3 regions of the Nitratireductor sp. GCM10026969 genome follow, and region 2 is predicted to be linked to each of the others. Evidence: predicted binding sites of a transcription regulator. Region 2 holds the regulator's gene; each other region holds the start of a gene.

Region 1 (9,748 bases), on a different contig from region 2:
TGGAGCATCCCCATGAAGGCAATCCCATGCCGTATGGCCGGCATTCCCTCGAATATTCCGTCATGAGCTATCGTTCCTATGTTGGCGCGAGCGAGGAACACTACGTTAACGAGACCTGGGGCTACCCGCAATCGCTCATGATGTATGACATCGCGGCGCTCCAGCACATGTATGGCGCGAACTACAACACCAACAGCGGTGACACCGTCTATTCGTGGAACCCGAATACCGGCGAGATGTATATCGACGGCGCGGCGCAGGGAGCACCCGGGGGCAACCGCATCTTCCTTACCGTATGGGACGGCGGGGGCACCGATACCTATGATTTTTCGAACTACGGGACCGACCTGAAGGTCGACCTCAGGCCCGGCGCGTGGACCACCACTTCCGTTGCCCAATTGGCGCAACTGAGCTGGGACGGCGCGCATCCGGCTGTCGGCAACATCGCCAACGCTCTGCTTCACAACAATGATCCCCGCTCGCTGATCGAGAACGCCAAGGGCGGGGCCGGTAATGACACGATCACCGGTAATGCGGCCGCCAACACGCTGTGGGGCAACGGCGGCGACGACACGCTGCGCGGCCGCGAGGGCGGTGATAACCTGCTCGGCGGCCCGGGTGCGGATTTTCTCGACGGCGGGGCAGGCTTCGACTTCGCCCGCTACGACCATGCGGCAGCCGGTGTCGTGGCTCGGCTCGACGATGCGTCGTCCAACACCGGGGAAGCTGCCGGCGACCGCTATTCCGGCATCGAGGGCCTTGTCGGCAGCCGCTTCAACGACGTGCTCGTGGGCGATGCGGCCCGGAACGACCTTAACGGTCTGGACGGCAACGACATCCTCATCGGCGGCGGCGGCGACGATTTGCTTGACGGCGGCGCGGGTGGAGACATGTTCATCGGCGGCGCCGGCGCCGACACATTCGTGTTCGACGGGCTGGATGACGTGGAGGGCGATATGCGCGACTGCATCATGGACTTCACACCCGGGGCGGACCGGATCGACCTGAGGGGCATCGATGCCGATGTCAAGGCGGATGGAGACCAGGCGTTTTCCTTCATCGGCGACGCGGCGTTCAACGGCGGCGCGTGCCAGTTGCGGTTCTCCGAGCACGTTCTTTCCGGAGACGTCGATGGCGACCGCATCGCCGATTTCCAGATCGAGATGCCGAATGTGAACATCCTCGACAGCTCCAACCTTTATCTCTGAGAGGAGGAGAAAAGATCATGGGTGAGTGGATCGACTATTCCCGCTGGCCGGAATGCCCGGCCATGGAGCGCCCCGGCCTTGTCTTCGAGGTTCGGAACGGGCAGGGGCAGGTGATGCTGACCCGCTGCGAGGTGCCGCTGCCCATGCCCTTCGACTGGACATCCGCCCCGGTGCGGTTTCGGGTGATCGAGGAGCCGAAACCGCGCCACTCCACGCCGATCCCGCCGCCGCGGGGGTGAGGCTGCGTCGGTTCGGGCGGCGGCGGCGGCCGACGGGCGCCATCGCTAACTCGTATGGTCGCGATACGGCAAATCACGCCGGAGGCCATCCGCTGCGGTTTGATCAATGAGTCGCGAGCCTAAACCGCCCGCTCCATCAGCGCCTGCGCAGCCTGCGGCGCCCGCACCTTGCCCTCGTGGATGAAGTAGACGAAGACGTCGCGCGGTTTCGCCTCGAGCTTCACGGTCTCATCCGCCAGCGGCAGATCGCCCGGCATGCCCCCTTCGGCCCAGGTGCGGATCCGGTCGGCCCAGGCGTCGAGGTCGGCCGGCGCGTAGGCGGTGGGAATGGAATCCTCGCCGCGCTGCAGCCGGGCATAGACGAAATCGGCCGTCACGTCGGCCATTTCGGGATAGGTGAAATGGTGCGCATAGCAGATCGCCGTCCCGTATTTGCGTGCCAGCGCCGCGAATTCCGGAACGACGAAGGAGGGATGGCGCACCTCCAGCACGTGGCGCAGGCGGATGCCGTCCTGCTTCTCCGGCAGAAGCTTCAGAAAGCCCTCGAAATCCTCCGGGTCGAATTTCTTGGTGGGCGCGAACTGCCACAGGATGGGACCGAGCTTTTCGCCGAGCTCCGAAATCCCGGAGTCAAGGAAGCGCTGCACCGATTCACCGGCCTCGGCCAGCACCCGGCGATTGGTGGCGAAGCGGATTGCCTTCAGCGAAAAAACAAAACCTTCCGGCGTCTCACTTGCCCATTTGGTGAAGGTGGGCGGCTTGAAGGCCGAGTAATAGGTGCCGTTGACTTCGATCGTCGGCAACTGCCGGCTGGCATATTCGAGCTGCCGCTTCTTTGGCAGGTCGTCGGGATAGAACGTCCCCTCCCAAGGGGCGAAGGTCCAACCGCCGATGCCGGCGCGGATGATGCCGGATGTGGTCATGGGGTGCTTCCGACTGTGGCTATATTTCTACTGGTCAAGTACCAGGCGAAATGAAAAATTCTTCCCATTGTCTCTTATGAGCCTCTGGATCAAAATAAATGCGATTCCGACCGCGTAGCGGATACTATCATACTCTTCCGAAAAGCGCTTGTCCGGCTCCAACTCATCGCGCCGGAAGACGGACAGCACCTGTCGGTTGCCATGTATCATTTTTGACCTAAAACCATACGTCTTCTCTATTTGGTCCACCATGAACTGTCGACTGTTATGACCACTGAAAAGGCATCCTAATTTGGCAGTGAGCTGCCCAACGGAGGAACGACCAGAGTCAACTAATAGTGCCTCAATAGACGCAAGCGCCCATACAAGGTCAGAGAGCTCATCATTGCGAAAAGAGGTGTTGTACAAGCGCGTAAAATAGCTAAGAGAACGCGATGCAGGCGTATCGCTGAAGCCGCTAAACACTCCGTTTTTTGTTGACATCCATTTCCATACGGTATCGGGCGTTAGGTCGACGACGGGATCAATATTGTTGCCCTGCAGGTACTTCAAGCTCTCCGCGAGCGTTGAAAACAGCGTCTTGTCATGAAAAAGAAGTGTACGACCAGCCCGGTATTCTGACGCACCAAAGGATATCGAGGGATAGGAAAATTCGAGAGAAAGTAAATAAGTATTTACGCACAGCTTTAGGCTTCTTGGAGCTATGTGCTTACTCCAAAGGTGACGCTTCTCCGATGGACTTTTAGGGCTTTCCAAGCCATCCGAGCTCCTAGCTGTAATCGCCTTCGCGCCAGGAAACTGCAAACTCGTTTCAAAAAGCAGATCATACTCAACCCGCTCTTCCCATAGCTGTCGCGAGGGTGCGGGAGATAGCTTGGGTTCAACGATGCGTACGCTAATGAACTCACCGTCATGATATTCGCTGCCCCGAAAGCGAATCTGTCTCGCTGACGAGAAATATTCGGTCATTCGTGCGTGGCTTTCAAAAGGAAGCCGGCCAAACAACGGCAGGGGCTTGAGTACGTGAACGCGGGCAGAGAACTGCATAAAGCGGGGCCTACTCCGCCGCCTGTTTGCGCCGCGCGGGCCGTCTCTCCAGGAGCTCCTTCAGGAAATGCCCCGTATAGCTGCGCTCCTCGGCCATCACCTCGTCGATGGAGCCGGCCACGACCAGCTCGCCGCCGCCGTCGCCGCCCTCGGGGCCGAGGTCGAGCACCCAGTCGGCGGTCTTGATGACCTCCAGATTGTGCTCGATGACGACCACGGTATTGCCCTGGTCGACAAGTTCGTGCAGCACTTCAAGAAGTTTGGCCACATCGTGGAAATGCAAGCCTGTCGTCGGCTCGTCGAGAATGTAGAGCGTGCGTCCGGTGGCGCGCTTCGACAATTCCTTGGCGAGCTTGATGCGCTGGGCTTCGCCGCCCGACAGCGTCGTGGCCTGCTGGCCGATCTTCACATAGCCGAGCCCGACCCGGGCGAGGGTGGACAGCTTGTCGCGGACCGCCGGCACGGCGGAGAAGAATTCCACCCCCTCGTCGACGGTCATCTCCAGGACGTCGGCGATGGACTTGCCCTTGAAGGTGACCTCCAGCGTCTCGCGGTTGTAGCGTTTGCCGTGGCAGACGTCGCAGGTGACGTAGACATCCGGCAGGAAGTGCATCTCGATCTTGATGACGCCGTCGCCCTGGCAGGCCTCGCAGCGCCCGCCCTTGACGTTGAAGGAGAAGCGTCCCGGCTGGTAGCCGCGGGCCTTGGCTTCCGGCAGGCCGGTAAACCAGTCGCGGATGGGTGTGAAGGCGCCGGTATAGGTGGCGGGGTTGGAGCGCGGCGTGCGGCCGATGGGCGACTGGTCGATGTCGATCACCTTGTCGAGGAACTCCAGCCCCTCGATGCGGTCGTGCTCGGCCGGGTGCTCGCGCGCGCCCATGATGCGCCGCGAGGCGGCCTTGTAGAGCGTCTCGACCAGAAACGTCGACTTGCCGCCGCCCGAGACGCCGGTCACGCAGGTGAAGGTGCCGAGCGGGACGTCGGCAGTGACGTTCTTCAGATTGTTGCCGCGTGCGCCCACCACCCGGATGCGCCGCTTCTTCGGGATATCGCGTCGCTGCTCCGGAATGGGTATGGCAAGTTCGCCGGTGAGATATTTGCCGGTGATGGAGGCGGGGCTCGCCATGATGTCGCCAGGCCGGCCCTCGGCAACGATGCGCCCGCCATGAACGCCAGCGGCCGGGCCGATGTCCACCACATAATCGGCTGTCAGGATCGCGTCCTCGTCGTGCTCGACGACGATCACCGTGTTGCCGAGGTCGCGCAGGTGGCGCAGCGTGGCGAGCAGCCGGTCGTTATCGCGCTGGTGCAGCCCGATCGAGGGTTCGTCGAGCACGTAGAGCACGCCCGTCAGCCCCGAGCCGATCTGCGAGGCAAGCCGGATGCGCTGGCTCTCGCCGCCCGAGAGCGAGCCGGAATTGCGCGACAGGGTGAGATATTCGAGGCCGACCTCATTGAGGAAATCGAGCCGCTCGCGAATCTCCTTGAGAATGCGTGCGGCGATCTCGTTCTGCTTGTCGCTGAGGCGTTCCGGCAGGGCCTTGAACCACGCGCCCGCCTTGCGGATCGACATCTCTGTCACTTCGCCGATATGCAGGCGGTCGATCTTGACCGCCAGCGCTTCGGGCCGAAGCCGATGGCCGCCGCAGGCCGGGCACGGATAGGCGGACATGTAGCGCTCGATCTCCTCGCGCATCCACGCCGACTCGGTCTCTCGCCAGCGCCGTTCGAGATTGTTGACCACGCCTTCGAAGGGCTTCGTCGTGCGGTAGCTGCGCAGGCCGTCGTCATAGTCGAAGGCGATCTTGCGCTCGCCCGTGCCGTATAGGATAGCCTGCCTGGCTTCGTCCGGCAGGTCCTTCCAGCGCTTTCCGACCTTGAAACCGAATTCCTTGCCAAGCGCTTCCAGCGTCTGCAGGTAATAGGGAGAGGTTGACTTGGCCCAAGGCTGAATGGCGCCTTCACGCAGCACCGCGTTCTCGTTCGGAACCACCAGTTCCGGATCGATGGCGCGCTGGCTGCCGAGCCCGTCGCAGGTGGGGCACGCGCCGGCGGGATTGTTGAAGGAGAACAGACGTGGCTCGATCTCGGGAATGGTGAAGCCGGAAACGGGGCAGGCGAACTTTTCCGAAAAGAGCAGCCGCTCGTGCGTTTCGTTCTTTGATTTGTTCGCCGCGCCGCCTTCCGCCGTTTCTTCCTCAGGCAGCGGCCGGTCCGCGAACTCGGCCACGGCAAGGCCGTCCGACAGTTTGAGGCAGGTCTCGAGCGAGTCGGCCAGGCGCGTGGCGAGGTCCGGTCGGACCACCACGCGGTCCACCACTACGTCGATATCGTGCTTGTATTTCTTGTCGAGGGCCGGTGCGTCGGCGATCTCGTAGAATTGGCCGTCGACCTTGACGCGCTGAAAGCCCTTCTTCTGGAGCTCGGCGAGTTCCTTGCGGTACTCGCCCTTCCGCCCGCGCACGATGGGGGCGAGGATATAAAGCCGCGTGCCTTCCTCGAGCGTCAGCACCCGGTCGACCATCTGGCTTACCGTCTGGCTTTCGATGGGAAGCCCCGTTGCCGGTGAATAGGGCACGCCCACGCGCGCGAACAAAAGGCGCATGTAGTCGTAGATCTCGGTGACCGTGCCGACGGTCGAGCGCGGGTTCTTCGATGTCGTCTTCTGCTCGATGGAGATCGCCGGCGACAGCCCGTCGATCTCGTCGACGTCCGGCTTCTGCATCATCTCCAGGAACTGCCGGGCATAGGCCGACAGGCTTTCGACATAACGCCGCTGCCCCTCGGCATAGATCGTGTCGAAGGCGAGCGACGATTTGCCCGAGCCCGACAGCCCGGTCATGACGATCAGGCGCTCGCGCGGCAAGTCCAGATCGACGTTCTTCAGATTGTGCTCGCGCGCGCCGCGAATGGAAATCAGCTTGTTTTCGGGCATGCCCCGTCGCTGCCTTGTCTCAATCGGTTCGGTGTGGCCAGCTGGTGCCGGCCAGGGCTCATGTAGGAAATGCGCAGCACATGTCGATGGCGCCACCGCATTCCGCGCCCATCCAGTGCCGGAGGCCTGCACCTCTTTTCCAGCTTTTTGCCCTACAGGGCAAGTGGAAAGAACAAAGAACGAACGGTCTCCTGACATCCTCCTGCTAGCGCTTCGCATGCCCACGCTCGCGCTCGGCTTTGAAGGGAAGCGGAGGCACGTCTTGACGGGGAGCGCATGCAGGCGCACATTGACCATATCCGCTGGTCGACGGTTCATGACGACATGGTCTTGAACGCAGTGCCCGATCGGCGCGATACAAGCAATGGACGAGGAGGGAGGCAATGACTCCACCCGACTGTTCCAGCGGCTCCGCCGATAGCGCGGAGCCACAGCCGCGTCGGTCCTGACGCCGGTAAGCACGGCCCAGCGGGGCAACGGCCGGGCGGGAGAAGCCCCGGCCTCGAAGGCTGAGATGGCCAGCGCCACGCGGCTGCCACACACAATTGACTGGATAAGTGCAGGACGTGTCTCGCACCGCCCTGAAAGTTGCCGGCGATGCCTTCCGGCAAAAATATAATAGCCCCGTGCGCTCGAGAACCAGGCAGCGACGGGGCTTTTCCGTTCCAAGTCAATTCACCGGTTCAGCGCCTTTCCACACGTGAACGGAAGGCGCGGCGCTGCAAGCTGGAAGCGAGCGCCCAGATTGTCGGTGGCAAGGTGAAACCGATGAATTTTGCCCTATCTCAATGATTTCAGCGTTACGCGCGTGATTGCTTCCCGTGTCGGGCCGTAATGGCTTTCGCCGGTGAAGTCCGTTGCAATGAAGAGTTCAAGGAGGATCGCGGCGATGTACAAGAAAATTCTGGTTCCGGTCGATCTGGCGCACGCGGACAAGCTTCAAAGGGCTCTGGATGTTTCCTCCGATCTTGCGAAACACTATGGCGCCTCCATCTGCTATGTCGGCGTGACGACGGCGCTGCCGAGCGGTGTGGCCCATTCCGAGGCCGAGTTCGCTCAGAAGCTGGAGCGCTTCGCCGCCGAGCAGGGCGCGAAGCACGGGCTGTCGGTCGAGACGAAGGTTGCTGAAAGCCATGATCCCGTGCGCGATCTGGATGACGTGCTGGGCAAGGTGATCAAGGATCACGGCGCCGACCTCGTGGTGATGGCGTCGCACGTGCCGACCTTCTGGGACCGTGTGTTCTCTTCGAACGCCGGCTATCTCGCCGCGCACACGACCGTTTCGGTCTTCATCGTGCGCTAGCGGACCGGGGCCTGAAAGCCTAGATCGGTTTTCGGAACGCACGATGCGCTGGAGGACGGTGTTCGGACCCGCGAGCGGAACCGGTGATGTTTTCCTCGGCTGCAAGTCGTCCCGCGCTCGCGCGTTCGCCATCTTTCTCGGCGTGCAAGGTAAGGAATGCGCTTGTGGGGATTGCGCGGATATGTTACGGAACAAAGCAGGAACTTATAAGGTGACGGACTGCAAATGAGCTGTGGACGGCGGTTTGTCTCGTCCCTTGGGCGCGCGCATCGTGGCCGGGTATCGGCTAAGGTCGCAGCGGCTTGACGGGTGGGCGGTCGGGCCGCATCGCCGTACAGCGCGGTGCCGGGTGCGGCGCTTGCAGTTTCGATTATGTGGAGTGATGTGATGGCGGGCAGTGTTAACAAGGTCATCCTGGTCGGCAATCTGGGCGCCGATCCGGAAATCCGGCGGCTCAATTCCGGCGATCCGGTGGTCAACATGCGGATCGCCACCTCCGAGACCTGGCGTGACCGGAACACCGGCGAGCGGCGCGAGCGCACCGAGTGGCACAACGTCGTGATCTTCAATGACAACCTGGCCAAGGTGGCGGAGCAGTATCTGAAAAAGGGTATGAAGGTCTACATCGAGGGGCAGCTCCAGACCCGCAAATGGACCGATCAGTCCGGCCAGGACCGCTATACGACCGAGGTCGTCCTGCAGAAGTTCCGCGGCGAGCTGCAGATGCTGGATTCACGCGGCCAGGGCGGTGGCGAGGGACAGGTCGGTTACAGCGGCGGGCGCGGCTCCGATTTTGGCCAGTCGGGCCCGGCCGAAAACACCGGCGGCGGCGGTGGCGACTACTCGCGTGACCTGGACGACGAGATCCCGTTTTGACGGGTGGAGCGCCTGACTTGGCATGCTATGTGGCGGGCGACCGGCGGGGCTGACGTCCCGCAGGCGCGCAATTCTGCGCAAGTCCGGCCGGAGAAGGCGAAGCCGCAGGGCCGGATCGCCCCGCAGATGGCTTAAACACGTTGACTTTGCCGTTTTCCTCGCTTAATTGAGCCGCCAAGCGCGATGGCGGGTTGCTGTCGCGCTTTTTGACGTGTCCCGTGGAAATGCTGCCATGCGTGGGCGGCTTTCCTGTCAGGTCTCGAAAACGGAGGCCAGAGGAGGGCGCGTTTCCTTCACCTGGAACATGCGGTTCCGGGTGTCTTTGTTTGAAAGGGAATGCGATGAGCAAACGCCAATCCGCGAAATACAAGCTCGACCGCCGTCTTGGCGAGAATATCTGGGGCCGGCCGAAATCCCCCGTCAACCGCCGTGAATACGGTCCCGGCCAGCACGGTCAGCGCCGCAAGGGCAAGCTGTCCGACTTCGGTCAGCAGCTGAGGGCCAAGCAGAAGCTGAAGGGTCATTACGGCGACATCTCCGAGAAGCAGTTCCGCCGCATCTATGAGGAGGCGAACCGCCGCAAGGGCGAGACGACGGAGAACCTGATCGGCCTGCTCGAATCGCGGCTCGACGCCGTCGTCTACCGTGCCAAGTTCGTCCCGACGATCTTCGCCGCACGCCAGTTCATCAATCACGGCCATGTCAACGTCAACGGTCGGCGGGTGAACATCCCGTCCTACCGCTGCAAGCCGGGCGACGTGATCGAGGTGCGTGAGAAGTCGAAGCAGCTCACCACCGTGCTCGAGGCGATCCAGCTCGCCGAGCGCGATGTGCCGGAGTATGTTGAGGCCGACCACAACAAGATGGTCGCGAAGTATGTTCGCGTCCCGGCGCTCTCCGATGTGCCTTACGCGGTGCAGATGGAGCCGAGCCTGGTCATCGAGTACTATTCACGCTGACCGGGTAAGAATACCGTTGCCAGGAAAGGCCGCCGCGTGCGGCCTTTTTCTTTTTCGCCGGCAGCGTTAGAAATTGTTGGGGATTATGGATCATTTCACCGTTTCGCGGAAACGGTGAAACAGTCTGGCTTTGTTCACGCAATTTGCTCCATGGAGGGGCAGGCATGATGACGATCCGCCAGGAGCCCGAGCTCGAAACGGCGGCAGCAGCGGCGAGCCATCCGCTCTTTTCGGATGCTCCCTCGTCGGTCGAGTTCA
Region 2 (9,748 bases):
GTCGTAAATATTCGCCACGTCGAGCGCCTGGATGACGGCCGATTCGCGCACGTTGCAGAAGAGCGAAAGCTTGCGCCGCTCCTCCGGCGGGACTTCCCGGTCGGCCCGCACGAGCAGGATGTCGGGCGCGATGCCGATCGACTGCAGTTCCTTGACCGAATGCTGCGTCGGCTTGGTCTTGAGCTCGCCAGCCGCCGGGATCCACGGCATCAGTGTGAGATGGACATAGATGGCGTTGCCGCGCGGCAGCTCGTTGCCGAGCTGGCGGATGGCTTCCAGGAAGGGCATGGCCTCGATGTCGCCGACCGTGCCGCCGATTTCGCACAGGACGAAATCGAAATCGTCATTGCCTTCGAGGATGAACTGCTTGATCTCGTCGGTGACGTGCGGGATGACCTGAACCGTCGCGCCGAGATAGTCGCCGCGCCGCTCCTTCTCGATGATGTTCTGGTAGATCCGGCCGGTGGTGATGTTGTCGTGCCGATTGGCCGAGCGCCCCGTGAAACGCTCGTAGTGCCCGAGGTCGAGGTCCGTTTCGGCCCCATCGTCGGTCACGAACACCTCGCCGTGCTGATAGGGCGACATCGTGCCCGGATCAACGTTGAGATAGGGGTCGAGCTTCCTGATGCGCACGCGGTAGCCGCGCGCCTGCAGCAACGCACCGAGTGCCGCCGCCGCTATGCCTTTGCCAAGGGAGGAAACCACGCCGCCGGTGATGAATACATATCGCGCCATGGGACTCATCGCTTAACCGGACGCGGACGATTTCGCCAGAGCAAAATTGCCCTGTCCGCTTCTTTTTTGATCGGGTCGTGGTCAGCCGCTCAGCGGCCGGCGTCGAACCGTCTTGGGGGCGGCCTATTCGCCGGTCGGCACCCGCGGCTCGGAATTGCCGGGCTGCTGGGTCGGAGAAGACTGTTCACCGGCAGGCGCGGGTTGCGCCTCGGTTCCCGTGGGTGGTGCCGGGGACTCGCCACCGCCGAGTTCGTCGAGAATGCCGGCGCCGCCACCGTCCTCCTGCTGCGTCTCGTTCGCCGGAAGGGTGTCGAAGATGTCCGTCGGTTGCCCCTGATAACGGGCAATAAGCGACAGGGCCAGCGAGGTCGCGAAAAATGCGGCCGCCAGGATTGCCGTCGTGCGGGTCAGCGCATTCGCAGCGCCCCGCGCGCTCATGAAACCGGAGCCACCGCCGATGCCGAGCCCTCCGCCCTCGGAGCGCTGCATGAGGACCGTGCCCACGAGCGCGATCACGACGAGCAAATGGATGACGATGATGATGGTTTGCATGTTTCCTTCCGGCGGTCTGTCGCGGCGCGGGCCCTTGCCTGCGGACGCGGCTCATTACACGCCTTTGGCCCCTTTTCCAAGTCCCGCTGCCAAGATAGGCGCATGTGAAGCGCATGCAAGGAGACACGTGGGCGCGATCGATCAATTTGCCCTGGTTGCCTCGCAAATGCCGAGGTAATCCGCCGCCTTCAGGCTGGCACCGCCAATCAGTGCGCCGTCTACGTTGGAGATGGAGAGCAACTCACGGGCATTGGCCGGCTTGACCGAGCCGCCGTAGAGAATTCGAACGCGGTCGCTTTGCGCACCGATCGCCCTTCCAAGTTCCGCGCGCAGATGCGCATGGGCTTCGGCAACGTCCTCTGACGTCGGCGTGAGACCGGTGCCGATCGCCCATACCGGCTCATAGGCGACGACGGTGTTTTCGGCCGTCGCCCCGGCGGGAAGAGAGCCGGCGATCTGGCGGGAAAGGACGGCCAGCGTCTCGCCGCTTTCGCGTTGTTGCCGCGTCTCGCCGATGCAGATGATCGCGACGAGCCCGGCCCGCCACGCCGCCTTCGCCTTTGCGGCCACGTCGGCGTCGCTCTCTCCATGGTCGGTGCGTCGCTCGGAATGACCGACGATCACGTGGCTCGCACCGCAATCGGCCAGCATCTCGGCGGCAATGTCGCCGGTGTGGGCACCGCTTTCTTCGGCATGGCAATCCTGACCGCCGACGAACACGGGCGTGCCGTCGAGCGTCTCGCGCGCCCTTGAAAGGAGCGTGGCCGGCACACAGATCAGGCCTTCGATGTCGGCGCCCGCAGCGGACGAGTAACCCTCCCCGATCGCCTTCAACTCACCCAGGGATGCGCCGGTGCCGTGCATTTTCCAGTTGCCGGCAATGAGGGGGCGGATGGAGGTCGTCATGGGGCTCACCGTTCCTTATCTCGTCCGTTCGATCCGTGTTCCCTACCAAAAAGGGGCCACAAAGCAATCGACAGTGGCTTTTAAGGGCGCTATTGCCACACTGGAGGCTGTTGGGACTTCGGATGGAGGCTACGCAGCCGCTGGGATAAGAATAGTTGGAAAGACAGCGAACGCATCATGCTCGACAGCCTAAGAAATGCCACAAGCACCTGGATCTCGAAACTGCTCCTCGGCCTCCTCGTCCTGAGTTTTGCCGTGTGGGGCATTTCCGGCCAGATGTTCACCGGCGCCGGCGGCGACGTGATAACGGTCGGCAATACCTCCGTTTCCGTTCTCGACTACCGGCTGGCCTATGACCGCCGGGTGGCGGAGCTGTCGCAGCAGCTCGGCACGCGGCTGACGCGCGCGCAAGCCGAGGCGTTCGGGGTCGACAATCAGGTGCTCTCGCAGCTTACCGCCGGTGCATTGCTCGACGAGACGTCCCGGAAAATGGGCCTGGGACTGTCGCAGGAGAAAGTGGCTGGACTGACGGCCGCCGATCCGGCCTTCCGCGGCGCCGACGGCCGCTTCAACCGGCAGCAGTTCGAGTTCGTGCTGAACCAGGCGGGGATGCGCCCGGAGCAATATCTGAGGAATCGCGAGCAAGCGGCGATTCGCCAGCAGATCGTCGATGCCGTCGCGGGCGACGTCTCGGTTCCCGAGACGCTTCTGACCAATGTGGCGCTCTATCGAGGCGAAAGCCGGACGATGGAATATGTCCCCCTGCCCCGCTCGCTGGTCGAGCCCATCGAACCGCCCGGCGAGGAAACGCTTGCGAACTGGTTCGAGGAGCGCCAGAGCGACTACGCCGCGCCCGAGTACCGCAAGATCAACTACGTCAAGCTGGAGCCGGAGGACATCATCGATCCGTCGGTCATTTCCGACGAGCAGGTGCGCCGCTCCTACGAGGAGAACCGGGACCGCTACACGACGGCCGAGCGCCGGACGATCGAGCAGATCGCCTTCGCCTCGGAGGAAGACGCAGCAGCGGCACTTGAGAGCATACGCACCGGGGCGACCTTCGAAGACCTCGTGGCGATGCAGAACAAGAGCATGGAGGACGTCAGTCTCGGCACCCTCACCCGCGACGGGATTGCCGACGAGGCGGTGGCCGAAGCCGCCTTCTCGCTGCCTGAAGGCAAGGTGAGCGATGTCGTCGAGGGCGCCTTCGGTCCGGTGATCCTGCGCGTCACGGAGATCACGGCGGAAGAAGCGACACCGCTTGCGGAGGTGAGCGAGGAGATCCGCCAGGAACTGGCGCTTTCGGAGGCCAGCCATCTGGTTCTGGACACCTATGAGGCTTATGAGGACGCCCGCGCCGCCGGCCAGACCATGCAGGAAGCGGCCGAAAGCCAGCAATTGGCCATGCAGACGGTCGAGGCCGTCGACAGCTCCGGCCGCAGGCCCGACGGCTCGCTTGTCCAGGATCTCCCGGCCTCGCGGCAATTGCTGAGCCAGGCTTTCGAGACCGAGGAAGGCCTGGAGAACAGGCCGATCAATCTCGGCACCAACGGCTATCTCTTCTACGAGGTCGAGGAGGTCATCCCCGCCCGCGACCGCACGCTGGACGAAGTGCGGGACGAGGTCGTGGAGGACTGGACCGACGCCGAGGCCGCGCGGCGACTGTCGGAAATGGCCGCCAGGTTCCAGAAGGACATCGAAGGCGGCAAGACGCTGGACGAGATCGCCGCCGAGATCGGCCAGGAAAAGGCAGTCAAGCGTGGCCTGAAGCGCGAGGCCGACGATGCCGATCTGGGCCGTGCCGGCGTCGCTGCCGCGTTCGGCGTACCGAAGGGCGGAACGGGCGCTTTCCCCAATCCGGCGGGCGACGGACAGTTCCTCTTCCAGGTTACGGAGGTCTTCGAGCCGGCTTCAGCTTCGCCTGAAATGGTGCCGGAAGAGGTCGCCGGCTCGATGAGACGGGCTATCTCGAACGATCTTCTCGACCAGCTCATCGCACAACTGGAGACGGAGCATGAGATCTCCGTCAATCGTGGGGCGATGCAGCAGGCGCTGAGCTTCTGAGGCTGTTCATGGACCTCAAGGCACATATCGCCAAGGTGGCCGCGGGCACGCCGCTCAGCTTTGCCGATGCGCGCGAGGCCTTCGACATCATCATGTCCGGCGAGGCGACGCCGAGCCAGATCGGCGGCTTTCTGATGGCGTTGCGCGTGCGCGGGGAGACGGTGGAGGAAATCGCCGGCGCGGTGCAGACCATGCGCGCCAAGATGCTGCCCGTCGCGGCACCGGAAGGGGCGATCGACATCGTCGGTACCGGCGGTGACGGCTCTGGCACTTACAACGTGTCCACCTGTGCTGCCTTCATCGTTGCGGGCTGTGGCGTGCCGGTGGCCAAGCACGGCAATCGCGCGCTGTCCTCGCGCTCGGGCGCTGCCGACAGCCTTGCCGCACTCGGCGTCGACATCGAAATCGGGCCTGAGCGCATCGCCGCCTGCATCGCCGAAGCCGGCGCCGGCTTCATGTTCGCCCCTGCCCACCACGCGGCCATGCGCCATGTCGGCGCTTCCCGCGTCGAGCTCGGCACGCGCACGATCTTCAACCTGCTCGGCCCGCTGTCGAACCCGGCACGCGTTAAGCGCCAGCTGATCGGCGTCTTCTCGCCGGAATGGGTGGAACCCCTCGCCCACGTCATGAAGACTCTCGGTGCCGAGAAGGCCTGGGTGGTGCATGGAGACGGGCTCGACGAAATGACCACCGCCGGGACCACGCGCGTCGCAGAGCTGGCGGACGGGGAAATCCGCAACTTCGAGGTCACGCCGGAAGAGGCCGGCCTGCCGCGGGCCGACCTGGCCGACTTGAAGGGCGGCGATGGTGAGCACAACGCCAAGGCGCTGCGCGCGGTGCTTAAGGGCGAGCGCAACGCCTACCGCGATATCGCGCTACTCAATGCCGGCGGCGCGCTTGTCGTGGCCGACAGGGCTGAGACGCTGAAGGAGGGCGTGGCGATCGCCGCCCGGGCGCTCGACGAGGGCCGTGCGCTTGCCGTTCTGGAGAAGCTCGTCGACGTGTCCAACCGGAAATCGTGAAACGGAACGAGACGCCCATGGCCGATATTCTGCGCAGGATCGAGGCGTATAAGCGCGAGGAGATCGCCGCGGCTAAGGCGGCTCTTCCCCTGGCGGAGATCGCCGCGCGCGCCCGCGATGCCGGTCCGGCGCGCGGCTTCACCGCCGCGCTGAAGGCCAAGCATGCCGAAAGCCGCCTCGCGCTCATCGCGGAGATCAAGAAGGCGAGCCCCTCCAAGGGGCTCATCCGCACCGATTTCGACCCGCAAGAATTGGCCCGCGCCTATGAGCGCGGTGGTGCCGCGTGCCTGTCGGTGCTGACGGATCGGCCTTCCTTTCAGGGTGCGCCGGAATTCCTCACCAATGCACGAGAGGCCGCCGGCCTTCCCGCGTTGCGCAAGGACTTCATGTTCGAGCCATATCAGGTCTATGAAGCCCGGGCCTGGGGGGCAGACGCGATCCTTGTCATCATGGCGAGCGTTTCGGACGACGAAGCAAAGGCGCTCGAGGAAACCGCGGGCGAGCTCGGCATGGATGTGCTCGTCGAAGTGCATGACGAGGCAGAGCTCGAACGCGCGCTTCAGCTTTCCTCGCCGCTCATCGGTATCAATAATCGCGACCTGAGGACGTTCGAGACGAGGCTTGAGACCTGCGAGAGACTGGCGCCGCAGGTGCCGTCCGGTCGCATCATCATCGGCGAGAGCGGGATCTTCACCCATGAGGATTGCCGCCGGCTGGCAAAGTCGGGTATCGAAAGCTTCCTCGTCGGTGAAAGCCTGATGCGCCAGGAGGATGTCGCGATGGCCACAAGCGCCCTGCTCGGACTCGGAGCGGATATGCAGGCGGCCGGTTGAAATGGCGGAAACGGAGAAGCACGACCTCACCCACCTCGCCACCGACGGGCGCGCCGAGATGGTTGATGTCGGCGCAAAGCAGGACACGCAACGCACGGCGGTGGCAGTGGGCGCGGTGACCATGGCCCCGGAGACGCTGCGCGCCATCCAGGAAGGAAACGCCAAGAAGGGCGACGTCATCGCGGTGGCGCGGCTTGCCGGCATCATGGCGGCTAAGAAGACTCACGACCTCATCCCGCTGTGCCATCCGCTGGCGCTGACCAAGATCGCCGTGGAGATTGCGCCGGACGAGGCGCTCCCCGGGCTGCGGGTCGAGGCGACGGCCGCGCTGACGGGCAAGACCGGCGTGGAGATGGAGGCGCTCACGGCCGTTTCCGTCGCCTGCCTGACCATCTACGACATGGCCAAGGCGCTGGACAAGAACATGGTCATCGGCGCCGTGCGGCTGAAGGAAAAGGCGGGCGGCAGATCGGGTGACTGGCGCATGGACGAGGCCGGCGATGGCACTGCTTCCGGTTGACGAGGCACTCGAACGCATTCTGGAGGGTGTAGAGCCGCTTGCAGCCGAGAAAGTACCGCTAAATTCAGCGGCCGGGCGTATTCTAGCCGCCCCCGTGGAAGCCCGGTGCACCCAGCCCCCCTTCGATGCCTCGGCCATGGACGGCTATGCCGTTCGCGCTACCGACGTGGCCACCGTTCCCGCGCAACTCACAGTGATCGGCGAATCGGCGGCGGGCCGGCGATTTTCCGGAACGGTCGGTCATGGCGAGGCGGTGCGCATCTTCACCGGCGCGCCGGTGCCGCCCGGCGCCGACACCATTCTCATCCAAGAAAACGCCCGCCTTGTCGCCGAGGGGCGGATCGAAGCGGTCGAAACGGTGGCGGAAGGCTGCCACATCCGGCGCGCGGGGCTCGATTTCTTCGACGGCGCGACCGTTCTGGACGTCGGCCGCTCGCTCGATCCGCCAGCCCTGTCGCTGGCGGCCGCAGCGGGGCATCCGGAACTTGCCGTGGTCGGCCGACCGCTTGTCGCGATCATCGCGACAGGCGACGAACTCGTGCCGCCGGGAACCACTCCCGGACCCGACCAGATCGTCGCCTCGAACAGTTTCGGCATCGCTGCCCTGGCCGGTCAGGACGGGGCCGACATTCTCAACCTCGGCATCGTGCCCGACGACCGCGCGATGATTGCCGATGCGCTTTCCCGGGCGCTTTCGGCCGATGCGGACCTCATCGTGACGCTCGGCGGGGTCTCCGTGGGTGCGCACGACCTCGTGCGCGAGGTGCTGACGGCACAAGGTCTGGAACTCGCCTTCTGGAGGATCGCCATGCGGCCCGGCAAGCCGCTGATATTCGGCCGCCTGCAGGGAAGCCGCGTCCTGGGCCTGCCCGGCAATCCCGTCTCCAGCCTCGTCTGCGCGCATCTCTTCCTGCGCCCGCTCATCGCCGCCCTTTCCGGCCGCTCCTTCGCACCGGATCTGCGTGCGGCCGAGTTGGCCGCGCCGATGAAGGCAAACGATGAGCGCCGCGATTATGTGCGCGCGCGCGCCGAGAACGGTCCGCGCGGGCTCGTTGCCACGCCTTTCACGGTTCAGGATTCCTCCATGCTGACCACGCTTGCCGACGCCAACGCGCTCATTCTGCGTGAGCCCGGCGCCTGCGCGAGCGAGGCGGGTGAGCCCTGCCAGGTTCTGATGCTGCGTTAACCGGAAGGTAACGCTGATTTTTCACTCTTGCGGAACACAACTGGAACGTCTACCTTATGTTCTGGTTTTGTTTATGTTGATTCCCGGGGTGGAACCGATGCTAACGCGCAAACAGCACGAGCTGCTGCTTTTCATTCACAACCGTCTCAAGGAGACGGGCATCCCTCCTTCCTTCGACGAGATGAAGGAGGCGCTGGACCTTGCCTCGAAGTCGGGCATTCATCGGCTGATCACCGCCCTGGAGGAGCGCGGTTTCATCCGCCGCCTCCCCAATCGCGCACGCGCGATGGAGGTCTTGCGCCTGCCCGAGTCGATCGCCCCGGGCCTCGGCGGACAGCGAACGTTCTCGCCCAGCGTCATCGAAGGTGGCCAGAGCCGCAACGCCCCGGCGCCCACCAAGCCGGCCGCCGACAATGACGAGGACGGCGTGAGCGTCGTTTCGGTTCCCGTCATGGGGCGCATCGCCGCCGGCGTCCCCATCGAGGCCATTCAGCATCAGACGCATTCGGTGGGAGTTCCGCCCGACATGCTGTCGGGCGGGGAACACTATGCACTGGAGGTCAAGGGCGATTCGATGATCGAGGCCGGCATCTTCGACGGCGATACGGTGATCATCCGGGAGACGCAGACGGCCAATCCGGGCGAGATCGTGGTGGCCCTCGTCGACGAGGAGGAAGCCACGCTCAAGCGCTTCCGCCGCAAGGGTGCGTCCATCGCGCTGGAAGCGGCCAATCCCGCCTACGAGACCCGCATTTTCGGTCCCGACCGGGTGAAGGTGCAGGGCCGGCTGGTCGGCCTCATCCGGCGCTATTGAGGCGGACGACCGTCTTCAGCGATGTGGGGGCAGCCCCCGGGCGGCCCGCGACCAGGCACGGTGAGCGTGCCATGGCCGCCATGGCTTGGTGATTGCGAAGGTTATCCGCGCTTTCCCGCTGCCTTCCGCGCTCGGATTTTCCTCGAAGAAGATCGCTGCACTGCCGTAATGCGCCAGATCGCGCTTGGTGACGAGGGTGGCGGCTGGTGCCGGGCCGCAAGGAACAGTCGTCACGGCATCATCGAGAACGACAAGGTCGGCGCCGGCACAGGCCGCACGGGCGGCCTTGGGGGTTGCGGCATGGGCTACCAGGGCATCGCTTTCGTGGCGGGCGAGGCACAGGTCTTCACTGCAATGAAACCTCGTCTTCTCCGCGTTTGGCGGCTGCGGCGCACCCGTCTCTACATTCGTCGGCTTCACGACGGTTCCAGCCGCCAGTGCCCGCGTCCAGTCGTCCATGGTGAAGCCGTTCGGGCGGGTGCGGTTCACGGCGAGCGAGGCGCTTTCTCCAGACAGACCGACGAGCGTTGCATCTTCCGTAACCACGACGTCCGGCAGTTGCCGCATGGCGAGAAAAACCACGCCGGCGGCGGCGAGCGGCAGCGCCAGCAGGCGCAGCCATGTGGTCGAGACCACCAGGACAAGCAGCGCACCGGTAAAGGAAAGCATGGCCGTGAGCGGGATGAGACCGACGGCGTCCACAGGCGAATGGGTCGAAAACCACTCGGCGATGGCCACCACGGCGGCGATCGCCTGTCCCATCGCTTTTAGGAATATCCCATCGAGCCCGAAGGGCATGGACAGTATCGCCAGCACCGCGGCGGGCATGGCGAAGACGGATACGATCGGCATCGCCGTCAGATTGGCTGGCAGTGCCAGCGGGGTCACGCGCTGGAAATGCCAGACGCCGTAGATCGCGGTGGCCGTACCGGCGATGAGCGAGGTAGCCGACAGGCCGACGAGGAAGACCAGGCCGTAGCGCGTCAGCCGCCAAGGGAGGCTTCCCTCCGGCGGCGGCCTGCGCGTGGCGCGCTGCTGGCGCCAGTGATTCCAGGCCGCGTAGCCGGCTACCAGAGCCGCCGTCGCGGCAAAGGACATCTGGAAACTGGGCCCGAC
Region 3 (9,748 bases), on a different contig from region 2:
GCCGCCGAAGCTGTTCAACGCCGGTTCCATCTTCGAGCAGAAGGGTGCGCTTTTGGCGCCGCGGCGGGCGAGCGACGTGCACATGGCCTTCGCCAAACCCGAGATCAAGGGCAAGGAGGTGCAGATCGCCTCCGCCTTCTACCTGAAGCACGACCGGCAGGCCGGGTCCGATCTGCCGCCGGCGATCGCCAGCCTGATCAACAACGACAAGGCCGATGTGCTGGCCACCGCCTATGCGCCGGCCGAACCGGACTATGCCGAGGCCTCGCCCTTCGCCAGCATCCTGCGAGACAAGGACGGTGGTCGCTTCATCCCGCCCGTTTCGCCCGGTGACCACGCTTGGGCGCGCCAGCCGCTGCCGCCCTCGGCCTTCTCCAAGCAGGAGCAGCGGTGCCTGGCTGCGGGAATCTATTTCGAGGCGCGCGGCGAGCCGGTGAAGGGACAGGCCGCGGTCGGCCAGGTCATCCTGAACCGGGTGCGCAATCCGGCCTATCCGAACTCCGTCTGCGGCGTCGTCTATCAGAACAAGAAATGGCGCAACCGCTGCCAGTTCTCCTTCGCCTGCGACGGCATTCGCGACCGCGTGAAAAGCCCCGCGCATTATCGCATGGCCGAGGAGGTCGGGATGGCGGTGACGGCCGGCAAGATCTGGCTGGAAGAGGTCGGCTCTTCCACCCACTACCATGCCACTTATGTGAACCCGCGCTGGGCTTCGACCATGGAGCGCACCAAGCGGATCGGCCGGCATGTCTTCTACCGGACCTATGGCGGCGGGTGGAAGTGAAGCGCCGTCTTCACGCCGGGTGGCGTGAAAAGACGGCGATTCCGTCCCGGCTGGCGAACAGGCTGTGAATGACGCTTTGTCGCACCCATGTAACATACTGATTTTAAACTGAAAAGTAAGTCAATCCTGGTGCCGCTGCGTGGCTTGACTGGCGCGGGACCGGTCTCTATGTTGCGCCCGACTTTGAAGCGACGAAGCTGACCGGTAACCCGGCATGGAGGGTACGGTGGCCGATCGGGACAAGCCGGGCGATCTGGATGGACGCCGGCGTACCCTGGAAGCGGCGCTGGCGGCCAGAAAGCCGGCGGAACCGGAAAGCGACGAGCGCGCGAAGACAGGCGGTGCGGGCGGTTTTGCGAATGCGCTGAGGCTTTCCAGCGAGTTCATCGCCGGCATTGTGGTCGGGGCGGCCCTCGGCTGGTTCATCGATGAGATGGCCGGAACGTCGCCTTGGGGATTGATCATCTTCCTGCTCCTCGGTTTCGGGGCGGGCATAGTCAATGTCCTGCGCTCGGCGGGGCAGGTCGCTGACTTTGGCGCGACGCCGCCGAAGAAGGGCGATGATGAGGACGGCAAGGACTAACATGCGGCTTCCGCCGCGGCGTGACAGGTGAGGGAACCTCAGTGGCCACAGACCCGATTCATCAGTTCCAGATCTCCAAATGGATTCCGATTGAAGTCGGCGGACTCGATTTCTCCTTCACGAACGCCTCGGCCTTCATGGTCGCAACCGTGGCGGCCGCGGGTGCGTTTTTGTACCTGACCACGTCGAGCCGCGGGCTTGTTCCCGGCCGGCTGCAGTCGGTCTCCGAGATGACCTATGAGTTCATCGCCTCGATGCTGCGTGATGCGGCCGGCAGCCAGGGGATGCGCTTCTTCCCATTCGTCTTCTCGCTGTTCATGTTCGTGCTGGTGGCCAACCTGTTCGGCATGTTCCCCTATTTCTTCACCGTCACCAGCCACATCATCGTCACCTTCGCGCTGGCGCTTTTGGTGATCGGAACGGTCCTCGTCTACGGCTTCTGGAAGCACGGCCTGGGTTTCCTGAAACTGTTCGTTCCTGAAGGCGTGCCGGCTGTGCTGGTGCCGCTCGTGGTCGCGATCGAAGTGGTTTCCTTCCTTTCGCGTCCGGTCAGCCTGTCCGTGCGTCTTTTCGCCAATATGCTGGCCGGGCACATCACGCTGAAAGTCTTCGCTGGCTTCGTCACCTCGCTCGGCGCGCTTGGCGTCGCCGGGGCCGCGGGCGCGGTGCTGCCGCTCGCCATGACCGTGGCGCTGACCGGCCTCGAATTCCTCGTGGCCTTTCTGCAGGCCTATGTCTTCGCGGTGCTCACCTGCATGTATCTCAACGATGCCCTGCATCCGAGCCACTAGGAAAACAGATCGGCGGGTTCCCGCCTGAACCGGATAATCCGAATTTAAATCCACAAGGAGTTGCAAGATGGAAGTAGAAGCAGCACAGGCAATCGGCGCGGGCATCGCCTGTCTCGGCATGGGCGGCGCCGGCATTGGCCTCGGCCATATCTTCGGTAATTACCTGGCGGGCGCCCTGCGCAACCCCTCTGCCGCCGACGGTCAGTTCGGCCGCCTCATCTTCGGCTTCGCCGTGACCGAGGCGCTGGGCATCTTCTCGCTGCTGGTGGCGCTGCTTCTGCTCTTCACCTAAGCGCGCATCGAACGTGCTTTCGGCCGGCCGTTCCGTGCGGCCGGCTCTTCGGTATCCAAGGGGACAGCCATGTTTGTGGCACCGGCATTCGCACAGGCGGCAGAGGACGCCGCCACCGAAACCCACACAGAGACCGGCGTAGCGGAGAATGGCGGCCACGGAGGCAGCTTTCCCCCGTTCGACGCCTCGACCTATCCTTCGCAGCTCTTGTGGCTCGCGATCACCTTCGGCCTCTTCTATCTGTTCCTGAAGCGGGTGGCGCTGCCGCGCATTGCCAGCATTCTGGAGGTGCGGCGCGATCGCATTGCCCAGGATCTCGACCAGGCGGCGCGCATGAAGGAAGAGGCCGACGCCGCGATTGCCGCCTACGAGCAGGAGCTCGCCGAGGCGCGCAAGAAGGCCGGTGGCATCGCCCAGGAAGCACGTGACAACGCCAAGGCGGAAGCCGAGGCCGAGCGCCGCCGCGTCGAGGAATCGCTCGAGAAGAAGCTCGCCGAGGCCGAAGGCCGCATTTCGGAGATCAAGCAGACCGCGCTCGAGGATGTCGGCATCATCGCCGAGGAGACGGCGGGCACCATTGTCGGTGAACTGGTCGGCGGTACGGTGGACAAGAAGACCCTGGTGGCCGCCGTCAAGGCCGCCCGGCAGTAGGAGAGGGCTATGGACGCGACATTCTGGGCACTGGTCGCCCTCATCATTTTTCTCGCCGTTCTTGTCTATTACAAGGTGCCGGGAATGATGAACCAGACGCTCGACAAACGGGCCGAGCGCATCCGCAACGAGCTGGAGGAGGCGCGCGAGCTGCGCGAAGAGGCGCAGCAGCTTCTGGCCGAGTACCAGCGCAAGCGCCGCGAGGCCGAGCAGGAGGCTGAGGAGCTCGTCGCCGCCGCCAAGCGCGAGGCGAAGATCATCGTTGCCGAGGCGAAATCGAAGACCGAGGAATACGTCACCCGCCGCACCGCGCTTGCCGAGCAGAAGATTGCCCAGGCGGAGCGTGACGCCGTCAACGAAGTGCGCGCGCGTGCCGTCGACGTGGCCATCGCGGCGGCTGGAAGCATTCTCGCCGAGAAGGTCGACGGTGAGGTGAGCGGCACGCTTTTCGAAAATTCGCTCAAGGAAGTGAAGTCGAAGCTGAACTGACTTCCCTCGGAGCGCGAACATTCAGCTGCCGCCGGCTTGCCGGCGGCTTTTTTTTGAGCAATTCCAGGAAAAGTGGACGCCGGTGGAATTGCGTGGAATTAACGGTTCGATCAGTTCACCGTTTTCGTGAAACGGCGAACGGATCCAGCCTGGCCCAAGACTTCCATCCGTTCCGGCTTGCGCTGCGCAGTGTCTTTATCAGCGGCCCGGGGGCGAATAGGCGATATCGAGCATCTCGCAAAGCTCTTTGAGGCATCCTTCGAAGATCGGCTCCACGTTGCTGAAGGCGAAGCCGATCTGGTTCAGCACCTCCATGCACAGGAGGCCGTAAAGCCGCATCCAGCAGGTGAGAAAAACGTAGGCAGCTTCGGGCGGTAGCCGGCCGCCGATTCGCTCCGAATAGACCTGAAGCTGCTCGGCGATCGCCGGGTCCATGTCGTCCAGGCTGGGAATTGGAAAGCGCTGCGCTTCCCAGATGACCACGACCTGCTCCAGGAACACCTGCCCGAAGGCGTAGCCGGAGTGGCTCGAGGAGGGGTCGCAGTGCGGCATGGAAGGGGCGGGCACGGGGCTGGCGAAAAGAATCCGGAATTCCGCCGGATGCGCGACGGCCCAGCCGCGCAGGGCACGGCAGATGGACAACAGCCGCTCGGCCGGCGTATCGAAGTCGGGCTGATCTCCGGCGGCGCGCATGGTCTCGATCAGCTCGCGGAAAAGGTCGGCTTTCAGCCCCTCCATCAACTCGGCCTGGCTCGCATAGTAGCGGTAAAGCGCGGGCCCCGTCATGCCCATGGCGCGGGCGACGGCGTTCATCGTCACTGCGGCACTCCCCTCGGCCACGAGGAGCGCGCGTGCGCTTGCGCAAATTTCGCTGAGGGTCGCTTCGCGAAGCCGTTCCCGGCGGCTTTTCTGATATGCGGAGGGCATCTGCTCGTTGTCCGTGACCGTTGACAGGAAAGTGCCAATAACATTAGTTAGAGTATCTAACGGAAAGTGTTCATGCAAGCAGTGCACCACACGGCGAGCGCATGACGGCGCCGGGCTGACCGGCAACACAGTGGGAGCGATCATGATTGTGCTGATCCTGGGGCTTTTCCTATTCCTCGGAACCCATTCGGTGCGCATGGTCGCACCCGGTCTGCGCGAGCGAGTCATGGCGCATGGCGGCGAGCGGGCATGGATGCTGCCATACACCGTCATCTCGATTCTGGGCTTGGTGCTGATCGTGTGGGGCTATGGCCTTGCCCGGCAGGAACCAATCGTCCTCTATGCACCGCCCATGGGGCTGCGGCATCTGGCGCTGCTGCTGATGCTGCCGGTCTTTCCGCTTGTCGCCGCCGCCTACGCGCCGGGACACATCAGGGCGGCGCTCGGGCATCCGATGCTGATCGCGACGATCCTGTGGGGAGGCGCGCATCTCATTGCCAACGGTACGCTGGCGGATCTGTTTCTGTTTGGCGGACTGGCCGGATGGGCGGCCGTCGATTGGGTTTCCTCTGTTCGCCATCCGCGCAAGCCCGCTGCGGCGCGCAGGCCCTCGATCCGCGCCGATGTGGTGGCCGTGCTCGCCGGATTGGCCGTCTACGGCCTTTTCCTTGCCGGACTGCATCGGATGCTCTTCGGCGTCTCGCCGGTGTGAGGCTTAACCCGCTTTCTCATGCTCACCGCACGGCGATCTTGGGGCCGGTCCAACCAGGTGCAGGGCGAGGGATATGGGAATGCGGGTTAGAGCAATTCCAGGAAAAGTGGAAGCCGGTTTTCCATCCGGAATTGTGTGGAATCAAATGGTTATTTCAGTTCACCGTTTCCGTGAAACGGTGAACTGAACTAGGCTTCGGCCGGCTTGAAGGGCGAAAAGCTCATCCGGTGAAGCCGGATCATCGGCCCGTGCTCGGCAATGGCCGAGCGGTGCTTTTCCGTGGCGTAGCCGACATGGCTGTCGAAGCCGTAATGCGGTGCGCAACCGCCGGTGCGCACCATCATCCGGTCACGCACCACCTTGGCGACGATCGAGGCGGCGGCGATCGACTGGGAACGCTGATCACCCTTGACGACGGCCCGGCAGGGGCAGGGCAGGCCCGGCGGTATGTCGCGACCGTCGGCGAGCGCATAAGCCGGCCGCACGCACAGGCCTTCCAGGGCCCGCCGCATCGCCTCCAGGCTCGCCCGAAGAATGTTCGACCCGTCTATGGTGGAGGCGCAGATGGAGGAGACCGAGACGGCGAGCGCGGCCTCGAAGATGTCCAGGAAAAGGCTGTCGCGTGCTTCCCGCGCCAGCCGCTTGGAATCGTCGAGACCGTCCGGGATGCGCTCGGGATCGAGCACCACCGCGGCCGCGACGACCGGTCCCGCCAAGGGGCCGCGGCCCACCTCGTCCAAACCCGCCACCGGTGCGTGCCCTTCGCGCATGATGCCGCGCTCCAGCACGAAATCGGGCCGCACCGGGAGATCGAAAAGAAGCGGAGAATCGGAATGCGAAGGAGCCATTGCGGCGATGCTCGCATCGCTTCCGATTCTCCGCAAGCCTTTCCCGGGGAGGGGGCAGAGAAATCCGGGGAAGGCGCCGTCGGGACGGGGGAGGGCCCACGACGGAAAGGATGTGCAGGCGCGGACGCGCGCCCGCCAGGAATGTCAAAGCAGCACGAGTTGCTCGCCCGACCCGTTCACCGGCTTGAACAGGTCCGTGCGCAGCTTGCGCCGCTCGGCGTTGAGGCCGATGCGCTTGGCGGCGATTTCGAAACGGCGGCCGATCTGCCAGGCATAGGGGCCGGTTCCCTTCATGCGCTTACCCCATTCCGAATCGTAATCTTTGCCACCCCGCATCGAGCGTACGAGCGACATGACGTGCCGATAGCGGTCGGGGTAATGGCGCAGGAGCCAGTCCTTGAAGATCGGGCTCACCTCCAGCGGCAGGCGCAGGATGATGTAACCTGCCTCGCGTGCGCCGGCGGCATGCGCCGATTCCAGGATGCGCTCGATCTCGCTGTCGTTGAGGCCGGGGATGACCGGTCCGATCATCACGGAAACGGGAATGCCGGCCTCGCTGAGCGCACGCACCGCCTCCAGCCGCCGCGGCGGCGTCGCCGCCCGCGGCTCCATCGTACGGGCAAGCTTGCGGTCGAGCGTGGTGATCGAAAGCGCCACCTTGGCCAGCCCCTTCTCCGCCATCCGCGATAGGATATCGATGTCGCGTGTGACCAGCGCCGATTTCGTCACGATGCCGACGGGATGCCCGTGCGCTTCCAGCACCTCGAGGATCTCGCGCATGATCCGCCACTTCTTCTCGATTGGCTGATAGGGATCTGTGTTGGTGCCGATGGCGATGGTGCGCGGCTCGTAACCGCGCTTGGAAAGCTCCCTTTCCAGAAGGCGCGGCGCATCCGGTTTGGCGAACAGGCGCGATTCGAAATCGAGACCCGGGGACAAGCCCATATAGGCGTGGGTTGGCCGTGCGAAGCAATAGACGCAGCCATGTTCGCAGCCGCGATAGGGATTAATGGAACGGTCGAAGGAGATGTCGGGCGACGAATTGCGCGTGATGATGGCGCGCGGCTTTTCCACCTGTACTTCCGTCTTGAAGGGCGGCAGGTCCTCGATCGTCTCCCACCCGTCATCGAAGACGTGCCGGGTGATCGGCTCGTAGCGTCCGGTGGGGTTGATCCCGGCGGCCCGGCCGCGCCGGCGATCATCGCCAATCCGCAGGCCGGCCTCTTCGATCACCGCATTGGCGGCTGCCGCCCCGGCACCGCGTGAAGCGACAAGGTCTGCCCGTGCAATCTGGTCCATGGGTCCCATGCCTTTCGCGTTCCGTACAATCGCGTTCGTTGGATGAATCTATTCCTATCCAGCGATATGGAACAAAGCAAGAACTTTTTGGCGGACCTGTGAATATTTTCCGCTTTTCACCCCTTGGCGCGGCGCAGGTGCTCGTCGAGGCGCGGCATGATTTCCACGAAGTTGCAGGGCATGTGTCGATAGTCGAACTGGTCCTTCAGGACGTGGTCCCAGGCGTCGCGGCACGCGCCCGGCGAGCCCGGCAGCACGAAGACGAAGGTCTGGCCGACGAGCCCTGCGGTGGCGCGCGACTGGATGGTCGAGGTCCCGATCTTCTCGAACGACACGCGATGGAAGACATGGGAAAAGCCGTCCATGCGCTTGTCGAAAAGCGGCTCCAACGCTTCCGGCGTGACGTCGCGCCCGGTAAAGCCCGTGCCGCCCGTCGTGATCACCGCGTCTATGGCGCCGTCGGCACACCAGGCCCGGACGACCTCGCGGATGCGTTCGGCCTCGTCGGGCGCGATCGCCCGGTCGGCGAGGTGGTGGCCGGCCTTCTCGATGCGCTCGGCGAGGGTGCGGCCGGATTTGTCGTCTTCCAGCGCACGGCTGTCGGACACGGTGAGCACGGCAAAGCGCACCGGAATGAACTGGCGGTCGTTCTCAGCCATCCTGAACCGGCTCCGAAGTTGGCATGATGCTCGTCGCTTGAAGGAACCATGCGGGGCGGCGGCTGGCAATGGCCTTTGCGGCCGCGCGCGCGTCTTCATCCGTCGCGAAGATGCCGAAGCAGGTCGCGCCCGAGCCGGACATGCGCGCCAGAAGCGCGCCGGTTTCTCGCAAGGTCTCCAGAACCGAGGCGATTTCCGGCACGAGGCCGATCGCCGCCGGTTCCAGATCGTTGCGCGTAGTCTCCAGCCAGTCGACCGTTGCGGCGATATCGCCCCCCCGAAAAGGCGGAAGCGGCGAATTCGACCGCTTCACCAATGCCGCGAAGACGGCGGGCGTGGCAAGGGGGATGCCCGGATTGACGAGCAGGGCCGGCAACGAGGGCAGGCCGGCCACCGGCTCCAGCGTCTCGCCGATACCGCGCGCGACCAGCGGCCGGGCGACAAGGCACATGGGCACGTCGGCGCCGAGACGCAGGGCGATCTGTGCCAGTTTCTCCCCGGTCGTGTCGATCCGCCAATATTGCTTGAGCAGACCGATCGCCGCAGCCGCGTCGCTGGATCCGCCGCCGATTCCCGATGCAACGGGGAGGTTCTTCTCCAGCGTGAGCTTTACCGGTCGCGCCGCGGTCGCACCGAAGGCGCCGCGCAGCATATCGCGCGCGGCCAGCACCAGGTTGGTGCCGTCGCCCGGCACCTCCGCGCCATAGCGGCCGGTCACGACGAAGGCGTCGTGATCGGAGGTTTCCGCTTTCAGCAGATCGCCGTGCCGCGTGAAGGCGACGAGGGTTTCCAGAAGATGATAGCCGTCGGCGCGCCGGCCCGTCACGTGGAGCGCCAGGTTGATCTTCGCCGGCGCCGCGCGCTCCAGGCCACCCGCCATGGAGAGGGGCTCAGTCCTTGGCCAGGCGATACTCGCCGGTCTCGGGATCCTTGACGAGTGTGCCCATGCTGCCGGTGCGCGCCTCCTGTCGCACGCGCTCCATCCGTGCGCTGACACGCTCGGCCTCGCGTACGAAAGCCCGGTAGCCGAAATAGGCGACGACGGCGATAAGGCTGAAGAAGATCAGTTGCGGCATGCTGCTTGTCTCCTAGCACTATCCCGAAGATAGTTCGTTTCGCCGGCCGCGCAATCCTTCAAAGACCATAGCGCCGCCACAGAGCCTGTTCCTCGGCAGCCTGCAGAAGCCCGGCCGTCGCCGCCGCGGCGATTTCGGCCTGCCCCTCCGTGCCGAACAGGCTCACCCGGCGGCCGAAAAGGCCGCGCGGCTGGCTTACCAGCTTGAGCCTGGTCTTTTCGCCATACCGGCTCTTCAGATAGGAACGCATGTCGCCGAGCGCGTCGACCAGGCCGAGCGCGTGCCCGCGCTCACCCGACCAGAACAGCCCCGTGAACAGATCGTCGTTCTCGACGAGCCTCCCGCCTCTCCGCTCCTTCACGAGTCCGACGAAGATTTCGTGCAACTCGTCCTGGATGGACTTCAGGTGCTTCACATCCTCTTTCTTCTCCGGCTGGAAGGGATCGAGGATGGCCTTGTTGCGGCCGGAGGTGTGCACGCGCCGCTCCACGCCGATCTTGCCGATCATCTCCTGGAAGCCGAAACCGGCCGACAAGACCCCGATGGAACCGACGATCGAGGAGGGGTCGGCGATGATCTCGTCGCCTGCCAGCGCGATCATGTAGCCGCCGGAGGCGGCGACGTCCTCCACGAAGAC

Evidence for each region. Region 2 encodes LexA, which represses DNA repair genes until DNA is damaged. Its sites were predicted from a motif close to TGTTCNNNNTGTGTTCNG; they were not measured.
Region 1: the regulator LexA is predicted to act here: its motif matches at 6,521-6,538, upstream of uvrA (excinuclease ABC subunit UvrA).
Region 3: the regulator LexA is predicted to act here: its motif matches at 7,444-7,461, upstream of ACFP9U_RS19960 (PA0069 family radical SAM protein).

What each region holds. Positions count from the first base shown of each region.
Region 1 covers NZ_JBHSUM010000018.1:35,914-45,661, reverse strand. The annotation lists gene ACFP9U_RS06875 (M10 family metallopeptidase) at 1-1,208, shown strand, start outside; gene ACFP9U_RS06870 (hypothetical protein) at 1,226-1,447, shown strand; gene ACFP9U_RS06865 (DUF72 domain-containing protein) at 1,567-2,370, opposite strand; gene ACFP9U_RS06860 (hypothetical protein) at 2,398-3,417, opposite strand; gene uvrA (excinuclease ABC subunit UvrA) at 3,428-6,352, opposite strand; gene ACFP9U_RS06850 (universal stress protein) at 7,242-7,655, shown strand; gene ACFP9U_RS06845 (single-stranded DNA-binding protein) at 8,043-8,531, shown strand; gene rpsD (30S ribosomal protein S4) at 8,873-9,490, shown strand; gene ttcA (tRNA 2-thiocytidine(32) synthetase TtcA) at 9,658-9,748, shown strand, end outside.
Region 2 covers NZ_JBHSUM010000020.1:29,500-39,247, reverse strand. The annotation lists gene ACFP9U_RS07260 (CTP synthase) at 1-735, opposite strand, end outside; gene secG (preprotein translocase subunit SecG) at 859-1,287, opposite strand; gene tpiA (triose-phosphate isomerase) at 1,429-2,193, opposite strand; gene ACFP9U_RS07245 (SurA N-terminal domain-containing protein) at 2,371-4,257, shown strand; gene trpD (anthranilate phosphoribosyltransferase) at 4,266-5,279, shown strand; gene trpC (indole-3-glycerol phosphate synthase TrpC) at 5,297-6,112, shown strand; gene moaC (cyclic pyranopterin monophosphate synthase MoaC) at 6,114-6,632, shown strand; gene glp (gephyrin-like molybdotransferase Glp) at 6,613-7,818, shown strand; gene lexA (transcriptional repressor LexA) at 7,916-8,632, shown strand; gene ACFP9U_RS07215 (ComEC/Rec2 family competence protein) at 8,648-9,748, opposite strand, start outside.
Region 3 covers NZ_JBHSUM010000137.1:962-10,709, reverse strand. The annotation lists gene ACFP9U_RS20005 (cell wall hydrolase) at 1-784, shown strand, start outside; gene ACFP9U_RS20000 (AtpZ/AtpI family protein) at 999-1,367, shown strand; gene ACFP9U_RS19995 (F0F1 ATP synthase subunit A) at 1,409-2,158, shown strand; gene ACFP9U_RS19990 (F0F1 ATP synthase subunit C) at 2,226-2,450, shown strand; gene ACFP9U_RS19985 (F0F1 ATP synthase subunit B) at 2,520-3,101, shown strand; gene ACFP9U_RS19980 (F0F1 ATP synthase subunit B) at 3,111-3,590, shown strand; gene ACFP9U_RS19975 (TetR/AcrR family transcriptional regulator) at 3,789-4,517, opposite strand; gene ACFP9U_RS19970 (NnrU family protein) at 4,660-5,229, shown strand; gene ACFP9U_RS19965 (ribonuclease HII) at 5,418-6,077, opposite strand; gene ACFP9U_RS19960 (PA0069 family radical SAM protein) at 6,222-7,376, opposite strand; gene moaB (molybdenum cofactor biosynthesis protein B) at 7,493-8,035, opposite strand; gene ACFP9U_RS19950 (4-(cytidine 5'-diphospho)-2-C-methyl-D-erythritol kinase) at 8,028-8,915, opposite strand; gene ACFP9U_RS19945 (hypothetical protein) at 8,926-9,111, opposite strand; gene ACFP9U_RS19940 (S49 family peptidase) at 9,170-9,748, opposite strand, start outside.